Regions from separate parts of the Exiguobacterium sp. EF_C8 genome, predicted to be linked through region 2. Evidence: a T-box and tRNA genes for the amino acid it is inferred to sense, from the RefSeq annotation. Region 2 holds a T-box; the other holds one or more tRNA genes.
The links. The T-box of region 2 lies ahead of ileS (isoleucine--tRNA ligase). A T-box ahead of a tRNA ligase gene usually reads a tRNA of that ligase, here a tRNA-Ile.

Region 1 (6,506 bases), 1.2 Mb from region 2:
ATTTGTTCATAAATAAAGGAATTATTGTAGTGGTACAGATTAATAAAACCTTAACAATTGGATGTCGGGAAAACTGTTTACAAGTTCATTAGACCTTTACATAATAGGGGGGTCGAAAAAATAAACTTTACAAACACATCAATCCACATCAAATAAAGGAGCTGGCAAGATGAACTATGATTTGCAGGAAATGATTTTTACCTTCATCGGTGGACTTGGGATTTTCCTTTTCGGTATTAAGTATATGGGAGATGGTCTCCAAAAAACAGCGGGAGACCGATTACGTTATATCCTCGATAAGTATACGACGAATCCACTATTAGGTATCTTAGCAGGTATCGTCGTCACGATATTGATTCAATCGTCATCCGGTACGACTGTCATCGTCGTCGGGCTCGTGAGTGCAGGTCTGATGAATTTACGACAAGCAATTGGTGTCGTCATGGGAGCGAACATCGGTACGACGATCACGGCCTTTATCATCGGGTTCAATGTTAAAGAAGCGGCACTTCCGGCAATCGCCATTGGTGCTTTCTTGATCTTCTTCTTCAATAAAGAACGTGTTCAGTATATCGGACAGATTTTCTTTGGTTTCGGTGCATTGTTTTACGGTCTCACATTGATGGGGGACGGGATGGCTCCGCTCGAATCAAGTGCCTGGTTCCGAGAGTTGACTGTCTCGATGTCGGATAACCCATTGCTTGGTGTATTCGTCGGAACTATCTTTACAGTTCTTGTTCAGTCGTCATCTGCGACGATTGGTATCTTACAGGAGTTGTATGCTGGTGACATGATCGATATCAAAGCGGCACTACCGGTCTTGTTCGGTGATAACATTGGAACAACGATTACGGCAGTACTTGCAGCACTTGGTGCGTCGATCGCAGCCAAACGGACAGCCGCCGCACACGTCATCTTCAATATCATCGGAACAATTTTGTTCTTGATCGCATTACCAGTGTTCTCAAGCTTCATCGCATGGATTACAGACGCGCTTGGTTTAGAACCGAAAATGCAAATTGCTTTTGCACACGGAACGTTCAATGTCGTCAACACATTGATTCAATGTTGGTTCATCGCACAAATCGCATGGCTCGTTCAAAAAATCGTACCAGGTACGGATACGACGATCGATTCAAAACCGCGTCATCTCGATCAAAACATCTTAAATCAATCTTCTGCGCTTGCCTTAAACCAAGCGAAACTTGAAGTTTTGCGTATGGGTGAATTCTCAAAAGACGCACTTGCAAAAGCACACCGTTACACGCAATCGCATGATAAAAAAGATGTTTCAGAATCCGAGCAGATTGAATATGCGATCAACTACCTGAATACAGAAGTGACGAGTTATCTTGTTAAAATAGCAGCACATGATTTATCAGAACGTGAATCAAACGATCATTCGTTATTGATGCACGCCGTCAATGACTTTGAGCGGATTGGTGATCATGTTGAGAATATCGTTGAATTAATCGACTTCCAGATCGTCAACCGGATTCAGTTCACCACATCTGCGAAGCGAGAGCTTGATGAGATGTATGTCCTGACACAAGAAATCGTCGCTTGTGCGATTCGCGCCGTCGAAGAAGACGATGTCACGCGGGCACGAAAAGTTCTTGAACTTGAAGGGAAACTTGATGCATTCGAACGTTCATTCCGTAAACAGCATGTACTTCGCGTGAATGCTGGTGAATGTACAGGACAAGCGGGAATGATCTTCGTCGACTTACTTTCAAACCTTGAACGAATCGGCGATCACGCTGTGAACATCACGGATCTCGTCCTTGAACAGCGGACAGCATTAATGAACTAAGCGTAGACTTATTTTAAAACAGCTGATTTCGAAAAAAATGAAATCAGCTGTTTATTTTTTTGAAATAGCATATTGACAAGTTTCGTCACATCTCGTAATCTAATAAGAGTAAGAAACATACATCATGGCGGTGTAGCTCAGCTGGCTAGAGCGTACGGTTCATACCCGTGAGGTCGTGGGTTCGACTCCCTCCGCCGCTACTATTACTTAAGGACCCTTAGCTCAGCTGGTTAGAGCTGACGGCTCATAACCGTCCGGTCGCAGGTTCGAGTCCTGCAGGGTCCATTTGGTTGAACGCTTCTCGTTGCAAACGGGAAGCGTTTATTTTTGTTCGCTCGGGGAATAGTAAAGGTATTGTAATAATATTCATACTATAGTAACTAAGGGAGAGCGAAGAGAGATGGAACGTAACCATACGATGATGCAGTTTTTCGAGTGGCATGTAGAGAATGATGGAAAGCACTGGCAACGTTTGAAAGAACGAGCGCCTGAATTGCGTGCTGCTGGCATCACGTCCGTGTGGATTCCACCAGCATCGAAAGGTCAGTCGGATGAAGATACAGGATACGGCATCTATGATGTCTATGACTTAGGCGAGTTCGATCAAAAAGGAACGGTCCGGACGAAATATGGCACAAAGGATGAACTGGTCGAAGCAATCGAAGTTGCCCATGAGAACGATATCGCTGTTTATGCGGATGTTGTCATGAACCATAAAGCTGCAGCAGACGAACTCGAAACGATTAAAGTAGTGGAAGTCAATCCAGAAGACCGATCGAAAGAAATTTCAGAAGAGTTTGAAATCGATGCGTGGACGAAGTTTACTTTCCCAGGTCGTAATGGAAAGTATTCGGATTTCGTCTGGACACACGAATTCTTCAATGGAACGGATTTTGACGCGCGCGAAGAAAAAACAGGGATCTTTAAGATTTCCGGAAATAATAAAGATTGGAACAACCAAGTAGATGATGAGTTCGGCAATTATGATTACCTCATGTTTGCAAACATCGACTACAATCATCCGACGGTACGGGAAGAAATGATCCGTTGGGGACACTGGTTCAAGGACACGATCGATTGCCAAGGCTTCCGTCTTGATGCAATCAAGCATATCAACTATGAATTTGTCCGTGAATTCGCGAAATCGATGATGGAAAGCAGCGAAGGCGATTTTTACATGGTCGGCGAGTTTTGGAAGTCAGATCTCGACGATTGCCGTCATTTCCTAGACAGTGTCGACTACACGATTGATTTGTTTGATGTTCCGCTTCATTATAAATTCCATGAAGCTTCCAAGCAGGGAGAAAAATTTGATTTAACGACATTGTTTGCGGATACGCTCGTCGAGTCGCATCCGACGAATGCCGTGACGTTCGTCGACAATCACGATTCACAGCCTGGCGAGTCGCTAGAATCATGGGTGGATGACTGGTTCAAGCAACATGCCTATGCATCGATCTTGTTACGTAAGGACGGATATCCATGTGTCTTTTACGGGGATTACTATGGCGTCCAAGGACCGACCCCTGTCGAAGGAAAAAAAGAGATGATCAATGCCCTGCTCTATACGCGCTATCATAAAGCATACGGAGAACAACAGGATTATCTTGATGACCCGCACTGTGTAGGCTGGGTTCGTCTTGGTGTCGATGAAATCGAGAACTCAGGTTGTGCCGTGTTGCTTTCGAACGCCGACATGTGCGAGAAACGCATGTTCGTCGGTGAAGAGCGTGCGGGTCAAGAATGGTTCGACTATACAAACCATCAAGATCATCCAGTCGTGATTGACGAAGAAGGATTTGGTGTCTTCCCGGTTCCGGGCGGAGGCGTCTCTGTTTTTGCTCCGCGAGAAGTCGAGTAAATCCGAGGGTCTTGACTTGCGTCAACACAGGTACTTTTGCTAGTCTTAAAGGGTATTGAAGTTTTCGAAAATAGCACAAAGGGGGACATGAACATGTCAAAATTTGAATTACCAGAACTCGGCTACGCTTATGATGCGCTTGAGCCACATATCGATGCTCGTACGATGGAGATTCACCACACGAAACACCACAACACGTATGTCACGAACGTGAATACGGCGCTTGAGGGTACAGAACATGAAGGAAAGTCACTTGAAGAACTTCTTCAAAACTTGGATGCTCTCCCAGCAAACATTCAAACTGCAGTCCGTAACAACGGTGGCGGTCACTGGAACCACTCATTCTTCTGGAAATTGTTGAAGAAGAACGATGGCGCTGCTCCAACAGGGGAACTTGCAACAGCAATCGACGAAGCATTCGGATCATTTGATGCATTCAAAGATGCGTTCGCAAAAGCAGCAACAACTCGTTTCGGTTCTGGCTGGGCTTGGTTGATCGTTGACGGTGGGAAATTGGCAGTCGTTTCGACTCCAAACCAAGATACACCAGTCATGGAAGGCAAAACGCCAATCCTTGGTCTTGATGTTTGGGAACATGCATACTATCTCAACTATCAAAACCGTCGTCCGGATTACATCAATGCATTCTTCAACGTCGTTGATTGGGACCACGTAGCGAAGCTTTACGCTGACGCGAAGTAATGGAAAGAAGCGTATCGTTCAATTGTGAACGATACGCTTTTTTTAATGCGGAAAATCATGGGATAGGTTGTTATGGAAAGTTTCCTTCTATATAATGAAACAAGATGACTTTTGAACGATAGGGGAGTACGCCATGGCTAAACGAATCACCGTACGAGGAAGACGGCGTAATCATCTGCCGCTTCGTCTGAATTTAATGTTCTTCGTCGTTTTTTTATTGTTTGCGATTTTGATTTTCCGTCTAGGAGTCGTTCAAATCGTCAATGGTGAAAAAATTTCGCGGGAAGTCCAAAAAACGGAGATGACTGCATCAAAGTATGAAGTACCACGCGGTAAGATTTATGACCGGGATGGTCGTCTACTTGTCGATACAATTTCTAAATACTCCATTGTATATCGTCGCGCACAATCGACGAAAGTAGATGAACGTATTGAAATCGCGCAGCGTCTCGCAGCAATCATTGATCTGCCTAAAAAAGACTGGAAAGTCACGGAACGTGACATCAAGGATTTTTGGGTCGCGACGAACACGGAAGAGTCGGATCGTCGTTACCAAGCAGCAGTGAAAAAGAAGTATCCTTCAACGGAAGCACAAAGTAAGCTTTCGATTGCGGAACAAGATCAAATCCGCCTGGATGCGATCACGAAAAAAGATATTGATTACGATGATAAGACGATGGAAGTCATTGCGATCAAACATAACATGGAAGTCGGTTATGCGCTTGATCCACAACTCGTCAAGCTCGGTGCGTCTGCAAAAGAGATGGCAATCATCGATGAAAATTTAGAAGATTTGAAAGGTGTATCGGTTGAACCGTTTTACGAACGCTCTTATCCGTATGAAGGAACACTTCGAAACATCTTCGGAAAGTACTCGAAGATTCCGGCAGAACAACAAGCGGAGTTCAAAGCAAAAGGATATAGTTTGAATGATCGTGTCGGGACTTCGTTCCTTGAGCAACAGTACGAAGATCTTCTGCGCGGGAAACCGGCATACGATGTGTACGAAACGTTTAATGGAGAACCGGTCGGTGATCCAAAACGTGAAGAAGGCGAGTCCGGGAAGGACCTCGTTCTAACCGTTGATGCGGAATACAATAAAAAAGTAGATCAAATCATGCAACAAGCGATCAAAATGGGTCGTGGCATGGGTAGTCGTTATTTAAAAGAAGGATATGCCGTCGTCATGAATCCACAAACTGGTGAGATTTTAGCGATGTCAGGTCAAAAGCTTGATCCTTCGACTGGGAAGTTCACGGATGTAGCGATTAATAATGTCTTGACGTCTCTTCAAATCGGTTCAACGATCAAGGGTGCGACAGTTGCGATGGGACTACAGGAAGGTGTCATTCGTCAAAACGAAGTCATCAACGATGCGCCGATCACAATCGGAGGTACAAAAAAAGGATCATATGTTAACATGGGACCGATTACGGATTTAACGGCGCTTGAGCGCTCGTCGAACGTCTATATGTTTAACATTGCGATGCGGATGGCGAAATATCCGAGCAATGGGATTGCTGGTGCGAGCGTGGATGGAGCAGCTGCCATCATGCAGAATTACTATAGTCAGTTCGGTCTTGGGGTGACGACAGGTGTTGATTTGCCTTACGAAGCAAAAGGTGTTCAAGGGACGCCAGACCGTGTCACGTTGTTGATGGACCGAGTCATTGGTCAGTACGATGCCTTTACGCCGCTTCAAGTCGCGCAGTACATTTCAACACTTGCGAACGGTGGTTATCGAGTTCAGCCTCACTTCTTAAAAGAAGTATTGGCGTCGAACTCGATTGAAAAGGGTACGAAAAAAGTCGATTACAGCTTTAAAACGAATTATCTGAACCGGATTGAAGTCAGTCAAGATAATATTGATCATGTCCGGGAAGGGTTGCACCGTGTTGTAAAAGGTGAGCGTGGTACAGCCAAAGTTATCGCACAAACTGGAATCGATGCTGCAGCAAAAACAGGTACTGCACAGGTCAGCGTCTATGGGGATGACGGAATCGCCTTACGTGACGGAAGCGGGCAACCGGTTCGTTCATTGAACTCGAATCTTGTCGGTTGGGCACCGTATGACAATCCAGAGATGGCGTGGGCCGTGTTCCTTCCTTATATGGAACAAGAGACTGTCAA
Region 2 (6,506 bases):
TTGAACTGTAATACCAGTCGTCTCATACATCTTATTCGTTGTATCCACGAATTCGAGTTGTGAGACTTGGAGCAACTGCTCAAGATGATCAATCGTTTTAAGCAATGCTTTTGTTTCTTCCTTCGGTGCAAGCAAGAGTTTTGCTTCGAGTGTCTTACCGACGAGTTTCTCGACGCGTGCTTCCTCGAGTGCTTTTAAGACATCATCACGGAATGTCAGGAACGCGTTCCATTTCTCGATGAGAGCAAGTCCTTCTTCTGAGACTTCGACCGTTTCTGGAAGGTCCGTCAAGAAGATGCTCTTCGTCTCAACAGCTGGTACGAATTCCCATGCTTCGTCTGCCGTGTGTGGCAAGACAGGTGCCATCAATTGCAACAAGGCGACGACTGTATCATACATGACCGTCTGAACCGCACGACGCGATGTCGCGTCTGCTTTTTCGATATACAGGATATCTTTCGTGTAATCGAGGTAGAACGACGACAAATCAAGGACACAGAAGTTGTGGAGCAATTGATAGACCGACATGAAGTCGTACGCATCATAAGCCGCTTTTACTTTTCCAACAAGTTGGTCCAGTTTCGTACGCATGAAACGGTCTGACTCTGGTAAGTCTTCAAATGCGACTCGGTGCGTCGCAGGATCGAATTGATCCAAGTTTCCGAGAAGGAAACGAACCGTGTTCCGGATTTTACGATATGATTCTGAGACTTGTTTGAAGTTATCCATCGATGCCCGAACATCAGCTTGATAATCGACAGATGCCACCCACAAACGAAGGATCTCTGCTCCGAATTGTTGCATGACTTGGATTGGTGCAATCGTGTTACCAATCGATTTCGACATCTTGCGACCTTGACCATCCAGAACGAATCCGTGACTGACGACCGCTTTGTATGGTGCTTTCCCAGTCGTTGCGACGGCTGTCGATAGCGACGAGTTAAACCAACCACGGTATTGGTCAGAACCTTCAAGATAGAGATCCGCTGGACGTGTCAATTCAGGACGTGTCGCAAGGACACCGGCATGTGATGAACCAGAATCGAACCAGACATCCATGATGTCCGTTTCTTTTTTGAAGATACCGTTCGGACTTGCTGGATGTGTGAATCCTTCAGGAAGCAAGTCGACTGCTTCGCGCTCATACCAGACATTTGATCCGTGAGTTGCAAATAGATTCGCGATATGATCAATCGTTTCTGGTGTGACGATTTCCGTTCCATCTTCAGCGTAGAAGATTGGAAGTGGAACGCCCCAAGCACGTTGACGGGAGATGACCCAGTCGCCGCGGTCTTTGAACATGTTGTGGAGACGTGTTTCACCCCACTCTGGTACCCACTGGACGCCTTTGATCTCATCAAGGATTTCCGCACGGAAGTCTTTGATTGAAGCGAACCACTGTGGCGTTGCCCGGAAGATGACCGGTTTTTTCGTCCGCCAGTCGTGTGGATACGAGTGTTTGATGAATGACAGTTTTAAGAGAGCGCCTGCTTCTTCGAGTGCGAGACCGATTTCTTTGTTCGCATCTTCATAGAACATGCCTTCGAATCCAGGAGCTTCTGCCGTCATGACACCTTTATCGTCAACTGGGCAGAGAACGTCAAGCCCGTATGCTTGACCAATACGGAAGTCATCTTCCCCGTGTCCTGGAGCTGTATGAACGACACCCGTCGCTTCAGCTGTAACGTGGTCGCCAAGCATGACGAGTGATTCACGGTCATAAAGCGGATGTTTCGCTTTCACGTACTCGAAGTCCGCACCGTTGAAGACACGTCCAATTGTCGCGTCTTCCCATCCGAGCGCTTCGATGACTTCTGGAACAAGTGTTTCCGCTACGATATATCCTTTTCCTTGATACTCGATCCGCGCATACGTCAATTCCGCACTGACAGAGATTCCAAGGTTCGCTGGGATCGTCCATGGAGTGGTCGTCCAGATGACGAAATGATCCGTCGGCTCAAGGATGTTTTTTCCATCCATGACTTGGAATGCGACATAGATCGCAGCTGACCGTTTGTCTTGATATTCGATTTCTGCTTCAGCTAGTGCTGATTCAGAAGACGGTGACCAATAGACCGGCTTTTTCCCTTTATAGATATAGCCTTTGTTCGCCATATCCCCGAACAAACGAATTTGAGCTGCTTCAAATTCTGGTTGAAGCGTGATATATGGATTGTCATAGTCACCGAGAACACCGAGACGTTTGAATTGATCACGTTGGTGATCGACTTGTTCGAGCGCATATTTCGCACATAACTCACGGAATTCCGCGACCGTCATCGATTTGCGGTCAACACCTGCTTTTTGAAGTGCTGTCTCGATAGGCAAGCCATGTGTGTCCCAACCTGGTACGTAAGGGGACTGGAAGCCATTCATCGATTTGTAACGGACGATGATGTCTTTTAAGACTTTGTTTAATCCGTGACCCATGTGGATGTCACCGTTCGCATAAGGAGGACCATCGTGAAGAATGAACGTCGGTTTTCCAGCATTCTTTCCTTGGACCGCAGCATAGAGATTCATCTCTTCCCATCGTGCTTGCATATCCGGCTCACGTTTTGGCAAGTTGCCTCGCATTAAAAACTCCGTTTTCATCATCAATAAGGTTTCTTTGTAATCCATCTGACCATCTCTCACCTTTCGCTTTAAAAGTACAAAAAAAGCCAAGCTCATCCCTGAGATAGGGACGAGCTTGGCTGAACTCGCGGTACCACCCTACTAATCCTGCTCGTCTGTTCGACGACGCAGGACCGCTTAAGAACTCGCTAACGGGAGTGAACCGGCATGACTTACTGTTCGGAGAACGTTCAGTCATACACTCTAAGGGGATATCCCATCTCTTTCGTTGCTCGGGCTTCCACCATTTCCCGATTCGCTGTCAACTGTCCAAGATGCGACGTGTCCTTATCATTGATTTTATTTATACGACATCGTCGTCATTATACGCAACTGCTGGAACATCGTCAAGCGCTCCACGAGAAGAGAAATCAAATGCATCCCAGTCGTGGCTCGTCAATAATTCCATTTGAGCATCGATCAACACTTTGAAGCGATTGCGATAGAGCTCGATTTTCTTACGCATCTGTTCCACTTCGAAGTCCGTCCGTTGTGCCCGGCGTTGTGCCGCATCTTGCAATTGCTCTGCTTCGCGTTCTGCCTGTTTCAAGATCAAGCTTGCTTCTTTTGAAGCATTCGCTTTCACTTCTTCTGCCGCTTCCTGTGCGACAATAATCGATTTATTTAATGTTTCTTCCATCGAACTAAAGTAATCGACACGCGCTTGCATGTTTTGGATGACTTCCTGTTGTTGACGGTTCTCACGTAACAACAACTCAAAATCCTTGATGACCTGATCTAGGAATTCGTTCACTTCATCCTCGTCATAGCCGCGAAACTTTCGTGTGAACTCCTTATTATGAATATCGAGTGGCGTTAATGGCATGATGAATTCCTCCTCCGCATTTTTTTATCCTTTTAAAATACCGTATTGTAGTTTGATTCGATCCCGTTTCGTTGATCCGAGAATCGCAATCAGTTTAACGCGTCCCGTTCCACGTAAGGAAAGCAGATCCCCTTCTTCAAGCATGAAACTCACGTCATCGACTACCTTATAATTCACTTTACTTTCACCCTGTTTAATGAGCGTCTGTGCCTTTTGACGGGAGAAGCCGAGAATTTCACTGACGACCGTATCGAACCGAAGTGAGCTGACGAACCCGAGCGTCTCTTCCCACTCTTGTTCCTTCACTTTCAAGCGATCTTCTGCGTCTACGCGCGAAAGACGAATCTTCGTCTTACCTGCGCGTTCGACGTTTGCTTCGATATATGTCGCAACTTCGTCCGCGACAGCAAATTGCACTTGATCCTGGATGATGACGTCGCCGAACTTGGCACGTTTCAATCCGACGTTCAATAATGTACCGGTGACTTGACGATGAGATAGTTCAACGAATTTAGTAGGATAATGAATGCGATAAATGGAAATGTCAAAGTCATCCGCGTTGTATTCATAATAGTCTGGTGCGAGGATTGCTCGTTTACGTTCGGCGCCTTCGAAACCGCCCTCAAAAAAGAGGACGCATTTCGAACCGACGAGTTCTTGTGTGATTTGCTGTTCACGAGGGTCTAGAAAATCCGTTAATTTAAACGTATACGTCGCTTCCACGTGATCAATCCAGTTCAAGACCGAATCGACGAATTCCCGCTCGCTTCCACGATAATGATCATATACACTCATACGAAGAAGATAGCTCGGATACCGGATTGTGCCAAGTTCAAGACGAGAAAGGCAACAATCGGCGAGATATCTAGCATGCCTCCGATAGGCGGGATAATACGACGGAAGGGTGCTAGGAATGGCTCGACCAACATCGCGAGCACTTGTCCGAATTTCGAATCACGGGCATTCGGGAACCAAGATAGCAGAATGTACACAATCATGACATAACTATAATATTGTAATAACGTACTTAATGTACGACCAATCGCGTACATCACTTGTGAATCCATACTTACCACCCCTTATGATTAATATCATCTTCTCCTAGAAGATTCGAGATGCTACCAGCCAACTCGACATTGTTTGGAACACAGAGGAGGGTATTCTGACTGATCGTCGTGATCGTTCCATCGAGAGCGAAAACGACACCAGATAAGAAGTTGATCATCTGTCGTGATTGATCTTTTGACATACGTTGCATATTGACGATGACAGCACGGTTCTGACGAAGATGTTCACCAATCTCTTGGGCTTCGTTAAAGACACGTGGTTCACTCAAGATGACCTGCGATTTCGTTTTTTTCGTCGCATGTAGCGGCACGATATTCGATTGTCTCACGCTGTCCTCCTTTTGAGTAACACTTGGGGTAGATTCCTCGTAATACTCTTCGTACTCTTGTTGTGAAGCACCTCTACCTTTATTTATTGTAGCATCATTTTCATATTCGAGTTCATCTAAATCATCGCTGTTGCCGAGAAATAGATTTTGCATTTTTGATTTGAAACCCATATCCATTCTCCCTTCTTCTCGTTTAGGTGTGAACGAGCGTCGTCCCGACTCGGACGAACGTCGCCCCTTCTTCGATGGCAATCTCAAAATCCGATGACATCCCCATGGATAACTCTGTACATGGAGCATACGACAATTTTTTTGCCTTGACCTCTTCTTGCAATGTTTTTAATGACCGGAATACCTCACGTATACGCGTCGTGTCTTCCGTCAACGGTGCCATCGTCATCAGTCCGATGACACGAATCGCGGGATACTGACCGATTTCGTGTAAGAACGACGGTACATCCTCCGGTGCAATACCTTGCTTCGATTCTTCTCCCGAGATATTGACTTGAATGAAACAATCAATGATTCGGTTCGTTCGTTTATTGATCTCTTCTGCCAAATGAAGACGATCGAGCGAATGCAGCACATCAATGGCATCGATGATCTGACGAACTTTACGCGTCTGTAACGTGCCGATGAAGTGCCATGTACAGGCTGTACGTCCAAGTTCTGCTTGTTTTTCGAGCAGTCCATCCGGACGATTTTCTCCAAGATGCGTTACACCGGCCTCTAATAATTCAGAAGCAACTTGACTTGAGACTGATTTCGTCACGCCAATCAACTGTACCTGCTTTTTGGATGAACTCTTTTCACTCGCTTGTTTTATCCGTCGTGTAACCTCTTGTACATTTTCAAGAATTGACATCCAATGACTCCTTTACGATCAAACTCGCGAACCGACCGCCGTGGTCGCCGTGGCGATAAGAGAAGTAATCTTCCGCCTGACAATGTGTACATAGACCTGAGTCAAGGACATCACCCACTCCACAACGCTCAGCAAGCGCAGCATTTGTTTTTTGTAGCGATAACATCGCTTTTCCATCTTCCTTGCGTATGTAAGGAGACTCATCGAGTTCAAGTGCGTCGATCGCATCGATGACGGGTTGATCGACTTCGTAACAACAATCACGAATCGATGGACCAATGACCATCTGAATCGATGAGCGACTCGCACCTGCACGCTCCATTTGTTTGACTGTCTCTTCAACGATATTGCCAACAGTCCCCCGCCATCCAGCGTGCGTATTCGCGATGATTCCTGTCGTCGGATCACAGAAGACAAGCGGAACACAATCAGCGAAGAGCATCATCAGTAAGACATTCGAATCGGTCGTCACCAATCCATCTGTACCCGGAATCGCTGTTTCGTAATCCAGAGCGCCGCGTCCGGAGTCAAGTGTCGTCACCTGTTCAACGTGATTCCCATGGATTTGCTGCGCCCAAATTGAGTTCTCAAGAGATAGATCAAGCTGTCGAGCAATGACTTGTCGGTTCTGGATGACGCCGTCACGATCATCGTTGACATGTAATCCTAAGTTACCGTTTCCATGTGGTGCTGCAAACTTCGTCGTAAAGGCGGCACGTACGGTACCTGTTGGTGTATCCCATTTGATCCATTGTCCAAACATGTTGATGCCTCCTTCGATTTTAAAAAAAGAGGCGCCGCTT

Region 1: it encodes a tRNA-Ile, which carries the amino acid that the T-box ahead of ileS (isoleucine--tRNA ligase) is inferred to sense. The anticodon was not compared.

The regions. Positions count from the first base shown of each region.
Region 1 is NZ_CM143264.1:913,065-919,570, forward strand. It holds gene ACY2IG_RS04710 (Na/Pi cotransporter family protein) at 170-1,813, shown strand; tRNA gene ACY2IG_RS04715 (tRNA-Met) at 1,940-2,013, shown strand; tRNA gene ACY2IG_RS04720 (tRNA-Ile) at 2,025-2,098, shown strand; gene ACY2IG_RS04725 (alpha-amylase) at 2,214-3,674, shown strand; gene ACY2IG_RS04730 (superoxide dismutase) at 3,768-4,376, shown strand; gene ACY2IG_RS04735 (peptidoglycan D,D-transpeptidase FtsI family protein) at 4,510-6,506, shown strand, end outside.
Region 2 is NZ_CM143264.1:2,104,899-2,111,404, forward strand. It holds gene ileS (isoleucine--tRNA ligase) at 1-2,622, opposite strand, end outside; T-box leader at 2,680-2,920, opposite strand; gene ACY2IG_RS11335 (DivIVA domain-containing protein) at 2,921-3,442, opposite strand; gene ACY2IG_RS11340 (YlmH family RNA-binding protein) at 3,467-4,237, opposite strand; gene ACY2IG_RS11345 (YggT family protein) at 4,234-4,509, opposite strand; gene ACY2IG_RS11350 (cell division protein SepF) at 4,512-4,991, opposite strand; gene ACY2IG_RS11355 (YggS family pyridoxal phosphate-dependent enzyme) at 5,032-5,703, opposite strand; gene pgeF (peptidoglycan editing factor PgeF) at 5,690-6,466, opposite strand.